DNA from 2 places in the Pseudobacillus badius genome. Region 2 is predicted to be linked to the other one. Evidence: riboswitches for the same ligand, from Rfam matches in the RefSeq annotation. Region 2 holds a riboswitch; the other holds the start of a gene.
What was found. A riboswitch is a leader RNA that binds a small molecule or an ion and turns the genes downstream of it on or off. The one in region 2 is predicted to bind cobalamin.
Positions count from the first base shown of each region.

Region 1: linked by a shared signal. The riboswitch ahead of B1A98_RS14180 (helical backbone metal receptor) and the one ahead of B1A98_RS09065 ((2Fe-2S) ferredoxin domain-containing protein) in region 2 are both predicted to bind cobalamin.

Region 1 is NZ_MWMM01000009.1:42,410-45,543, reverse strand. It holds gene B1A98_RS14185 (FecCD family ABC transporter permease) at 1-320, opposite strand, end outside; gene B1A98_RS14180 (helical backbone metal receptor) at 283-1,254, opposite strand; cobalamin riboswitch at 1,391-1,533, opposite strand; gene B1A98_RS20515 (hypothetical protein) at 1,695-1,868, shown strand; gene bioA (adenosylmethionine--8-amino-7-oxononanoate transaminase) at 1,981-3,134, opposite strand, start outside.
Region 2 is NZ_MWMM01000004.1:20,290-23,423, forward strand. It holds gene B1A98_RS09060 (GHMP family kinase ATP-binding protein) at 8-907, shown strand; cobalamin riboswitch at 1,011-1,202, shown strand; gene B1A98_RS09065 ((2Fe-2S) ferredoxin domain-containing protein) at 1,388-1,771, shown strand; gene cobJ (precorrin-3B C(17)-methyltransferase) at 1,791-3,134, shown strand, end outside.

The DNA.
Region 1 (3,134 bases), on a different contig from region 2:
AGCGTGTAAGGATCAGCAAGCGGATTGCGCAGCAGCCCTTGAAAAGCGGCGCCTGCCACCGCCAAAGAAGCTCCGACAAGACCAGCTAACAACACTCGCGGAAAACGGATTTTCCAGACGATGTTATCAAAGGAAGCGTCCACTCCATCGAGCGGCGTTCCGAAAAAATGATGGGATAATAAGAAAATGATATCCCGAACCGGAACTTGAACCGTTCCGATCGAGATACCTGCAAATACTGAGACAATAAAAAATATAAAGACAAACAAGTACGCCGAAAGTTTATTTTTTGAAAACATCTGGATAAATTGCTTCGGCAAGTTCTTCTACTCCTTCAACAAGACGCGGACCCGTACGGTTAACGAGATCAGCATGAACGTCATGAACGTCTTTGTTTTTAACAGCAGTTATCGTTTCCCAGCCTTTGCGGCTAAGTACTTCTTCCACTGGCTTTTGCGTGTAATAGCCATGTGTTGTAATAATAACATCCGGATTTTTCTTAATAATCGCTTCCTCTGTCATTTGTCCCCAGCCATCTTGATCAGCTGCTGCATTTTTTGCATGAATCAGATCAAGCATTTCCTGCATGAACGTATTTTTTCCTGGCGTGTAAATTTCGGGAGCCGGCGACACTTCGATAAATACGCTTTTTTCTTCTTCTTTTTTAATTGCTTTCGCTTTTTCGGCGATTTCAGTTAAATCCTCTTTCATGTCCGTGACGATATCTTCTGCTTTGTCACTTGTGCCTGTCGCTTTGCCGATCATTTTAATAGAATCGTACACTTCATCAAAATTTTGGGCATCGTTAACGACGAGCACATCAATTCCCGCTTCCTCCAGCTGCTTAAAACCTTCCTTAGCGTTATGAGCGGAGCCGTGGGCCAATACAAGATCCGTGTCAAGTCCGATAATTTTTTCGATATTATATTCCATACCGCCCACTTTTTCCTTGGAGCTCACTTCTTTTGGATAATTGTCGTTATCGGATACCCCTACAATTTCCTTGTCTAAATCCAGCTCATAAGCGATTTCGGTATTACTTGGAATCAGAGAAACAATCCGCTTCGGTTTTTCCTCAATGACAACCTCTTTCCCATCAGCATCTTTAATCGTTACAGGAAAAGCCGCTTGCTCGCTTTCTTTCGGCTGATTGGCTTTCTCTTCTTTTTCAGGGGCGGCTTTGTCACTTCCGCAGCCGGCCAGCAAACCCGCAGCCAGCATAAAAGACAACGTATACTTCGATAACTTCTTCATTACTTTCTCTCCCTCATTCTTCTAAAAAATATCCATAAAAAAACACCTCTACGCTGTGGAGAGATGCAGTGAAAAAGGACCGCCCGGCAACAAACAATAAGCAGGCCGCTTTTACACCACCCTATCCGCGTAGGTTACCGGTGCTCTAAACCAGGCAGGTTTTCTGGCTTATGAAATGGCTGCATTTCATTCACAGTGGCGGGACCGCGCTGGACTTTCACCAGCTTGCCCTTTTAAAAAGCCGGATCATTCGGCTTTACCTGGTCCAAATTATGTAGTTTTCCGCTTAGCTACATTATACACAAAAAAAACTTTACTTTCATACAATTTTAAAATCATTCTTCGCTTGCTGGCACTAATTTTTTTCATCATTCTTCACCTTTATGTTTTAGAAAAACCGAAAGTGGAATAGGATAATAAAAAAAGGAAGGAGCGGTAAAATGAATCTTGCCACTTTAATTGGACTGGTTGTTCTATTGCTTGCCATTGCTCTTATTTTAGTGTACTTTCTTCGCCAAGCCTTCGATTCCTCTGATACAAGCCGGATTGACGAGATGCCTGAAGATGATCCTTATTTAAACGATCGCGATCAGGCGCATGACCGCCATTTGTAATCCCCGCTAAAGAAACACAAGAATACAATAAAAATGTTTTCCCAAACATCTGATAAACCAAAAAATCCATCCGGATAAGCGGACGGATTTTTTGGCTTAAATGAAAGAGTAATTACCGTTCAGCAACCGCCGGTGAATCGGCGATTTCAAGTATCGCTTGCTTCATAATTCCAGCCATTCTTGTTAATTGTTCATAGCTGGAGGCAAGCGGCGGCATGAACACTATCACATCACCAAGCGGCCGGGTCAGCATCCCGAGCTCTCTCATCCGCAATGTCGCCCGGTAAGCCACCCTCTCTTCAGAAGGAAACGGCTCCTTCGCTGTTCGATCTTTTACCACTTCAATCCCGCACATAAAGCCTAGCTGGCGTACTTCCCCCACATGCGGCAGCTCGGCGATTTCAGCTAACAATTTAGTGATATACTCCGCTTTCTCAGCAGCTTGCTTCACTACCTCTTCTTTCTCAAATATATCGAGGTTTGCTAAAGCAGCCGCACAGCCAAGCTGATTCCCTGTATAAGAATGACCATGAAAAAATGTTTTCATCTCGGCATAATCTCCGTAGAACGCTGCATAAACCTCTTCTGTCGTCAGCGTAGCAGCAATCGGCAAGTACCCTCCCGTAATCCCTTTGGCCACTGTCATAATGTCCGGGGCTACGTCTTCATGCTCTACCGCAAACATCTTGCCCGTGCGGCCGAATCCGGTCGCCACTTCATCAACAATCAAAAGAATATTAAATGCTCGGCAAAGCCTCTCTAATTCCTTTAAATAGCCAGGAGGCATAATATGCATGCCGCCTGCCCCTTGGACCATCGACTCTACAATGAGCCCGGCAATCTCGTGATGACTTTCTTTAAACAGCGTCTGCATAGCCGCGAGCGACTCCTCCTTCGCTGTTTGTCCGTCCCCTGAAGGATGCCAGCTTGCTGATGGAAACGGCACTGCAAATGAATCGAACATTAATGCGCTGTATACGCGATGATAAATGTCGATGGATCCTACGCTGATCGCCCCCACCGTATCGCCATGATACCCGTTTGCAAGTGTAACAAATTTTGTTTTTTTCTCTTTTCCTTTGTTTTGCCAATATTGATAAGCCATTTTGATCGCTATTTCTACCGACTCCGCTCCGCTGTCTGAATAAAATACACGCGTTAAGTTATCCGGTGAGATCTCGATCAGCTTTTCAGCTAATTGAATAGACGGCACATTGGCGGCTCCAAGCAAAGTCGAGTGGGCAATCTTTTCAAGCTGCTCCTTGA
Region 2 (3,134 bases):
TGAAGACTTGAACAAAGGAATGGGCAGTTCAGTTGGCACCTTTGGAGAGCTGGCTCAGGGAGAAAGGGATGGCCAGCCGTTTTTATTTACACTGCCGGTGCCGATAAAGAGCCGGGCGGTGTTCGTTCCGGACGGTCTCCAAGGAGTGCGCAGCCATCAATCACATAAGAAAAAAGCAGTTCAGGCCGCCGAGCTTGCTTTAGAACGGCTGAGAAAAAACACAGGAGGCATGCTTTACCTCTCTTCTCAAATTCCCGTCGGCAAAGGGATGGCGAGCAGTTCGGCTGATATGACAGCTGCGGTGCGCGCTGTTGCGGCAAGCTTTGGCACCAGCTTGCAGGGGGCGGATATTGCAAAGATTGCCGCTGCCATTGAGCCGACTGATGGAGTCATGTACGAAGGAATCAATGCAATCAACCAGCAAACGGGTGAGCTGCTTCATGCTTATCCGAATGTACCGGAGCTGTTTCTTCTTGGCTATGATAGCGGCGGCCGTTTAAATACGCAGCGCTATTACAGGATGAAGCGGTCTTATTCGCCTGCCGAGAAGGCCGACATGAAGCAGCTGTTTGACGAGCTGCATCAAGGGTTGTTGTCAGGAGACCAAGCGGCCATTCTATCAGCCGCGACGAAAAGCGCCGCGTTAAATGACCGCCTGCTTTCCAAGCCTTTTTTTGACTTGTTTGCAGATCTGGCGGCAACATTTGGCTGCGGAGTGATTGCCGGTCACAGCGGAACAGTGATTGGTTTATTATTTTCAAAAAATGATCCTCGTTTTCTCGAAAAGAAAGAACAGGCTGAGCGGATCATTGAGCAAAAAACCAAGTGGCAGCCTGTTCTTTCCGCTTCTGTATCTGGTCCTTCTGTCGCTTTTGGGCCGAAAAAGGCGGGCTTGCACCAGCTATAATTTGTCCAACTGTGTAAAATTTTTCTTGTCAAATGAATGAATAACCTGCTAATCTATTAAAAAGAGTTAGAATTTTAGAAAATTCAGGATGCCATACATAAAATTGAATAAATAAGAAGAGAGTGCCCAGGAGTTATAAAACTCCGGGATAATAGGGAAATCGGTGAAAGTCCGATGCAGCCCCCGCTACTGTAAACGGTGATGAAATTGTCAACAGCCACTGGCGTGATGCCGGGAAGGGACAAGAGTAAAGCGATCCGTAAGCCAGGAGACCTGCTTTCTTCTTCGAACCATCATTCTTCGGAGGGAAGAATAGGATGAGTGCATGGAGCAAAGCCGGCATGTCCGGTTGTTTGTACGTTCCTTTAGCCGCTTCAATACGCAGCTCTTAGTCCTTAACTTCCTCCGAAGTTAAGGGCTTTTTTGTTTTTAAGGCTCTGTTCACTAAAAAGGGCTACTTTTAAAAGAGGAGTGAATGAAATGGCGACATGGGATTTAACGGAAATGAACCATCATGTGCTTATTTGCAACGGATCAAGCTGTATGAGAAAAGGCGGGGAAGAGGTAACCCAGGCGATCAGGAAGGAAATTAAAGAACGTGATTTAGATGTGCGGGTGCATACGACGAGAACGAGATGCAACGGCCGCTGCAAAGATGCTTGTGTGGTAATCGTTTATCCAGAAGGAACCTGGTATCACGAAGTGGACGAACAGCTTGCAGAAAAGATTGTTGCTTCTCACCTGCAGCAAGGCGAGCCGGTTGAGAACGCTGTTACGTATACATCGCATGACAACGGCATGACCCTGAAAAATGATCGCGTAACCGGAGTAGCTAAAGAGAAAGAAAAGCAAAAGATCAAGTAAATGCGGGAGGGCGAACGAAGTGAAGGGAAAATTATTAGTCATCGGTTTTGGACCGGGAAGCGCGGAACATATTACCGAGCGGGCCAAAGAGGCGCTGAAGGAAAGCGATTGCATTATTGGCTATAAAACATATGTTGATTTGATTGCTGATTTTATTAAAGGCAAAGAGATTATCAGCACAGGCATGTCAGAGGAGGTCAGCCGTGCGCAGGCAGCCGTTAAACTAGCAGAGCAAGGTAAAACAGTGGCCGTGATTTCAAGCGGAGATGCCGGTGTTTACGGCATGGCGGGGCTTGTTTATGAAGTACTTGTTGAGCAAGGCTGGAAAGAGGAAAGCGGCGTAGGCGTAGAGATTGTCCCTGGGGTGTCAGCGATCAATTCATGCGCCTCGCTTCTCGGGGCCCCTGTGATGCATGATGCCTGTACGATCAGCCTCAGCGATCACTTAACGCCGTGGGAGCTCATCGCCAAACGGATCGAGGCCGCGGGGGCTGCTGATTTTGTTATTGCATTATACAACCCAAAGAGCGGCCGGAGAACAAGGCAAATTGCGGAAGCGCAGCGAATCTTGTTAAAGCATCGCTCCCCGGATACACCGGTCGGCCTTGTTAAAAGTGCGTACAGAGAACGAGAACAGGTTGTCATTACTGATCTTCAACATATGCTTGATCATGACATTGGCATGCTGACGACCGTTATTATCGGCAATTCAGCCACCTTTCTCTATGACAATAAAATGATCACGCCGCGCGGCTATCAGCGTAAATATACGTTAACATCAGAAAAACAGCCATTGAAACCGCACGAGCGGCTGAAGCCTAAAAATGAGCCATGGGCGCTTCATGGGGGACAGGAAGAAAAAAGCGATCTCTATAAGCTGGGAATGAAAGCACTTCAGCTCTTGGATGGAAAAGAAAAATCCAGTGTCAGCAAGCCGCTGTTCCAACGAAAAATCGAGTCCATTTTTGAAGTCGCCGTCAGTCCTGGTGTGGCGAACAAGGTATTTTCTGCTGGGCAAATGCTTGTTCTTTCAAAGGCAGCCGGAGAAAGGGGCTCAATCGAATATACGCCTCATCATCAAATTATTTTGCGGGTGCCGACAGAAGAGCCGGATCAATTGACGGCCGACCTGCAAAACGCCGGTTTTCTGCTTTCGCCGATTGGGGATGTAGCCACTGTGAAAGCTTGCGATTTTTGCGATGGCGAGAAAAAGGATGCTATTCCGTACGCTGAACGGCTGCACGAAAAGTTTGACGGCATGGAGATGCCGAAAGAACTGAAAATTGGAGTGAACGGCTGCGGCATGGCTTGCTACGGAGCGGTCAAAGAAGATATCGGCATTGTTTTTCGCAAAGGAAAGTTT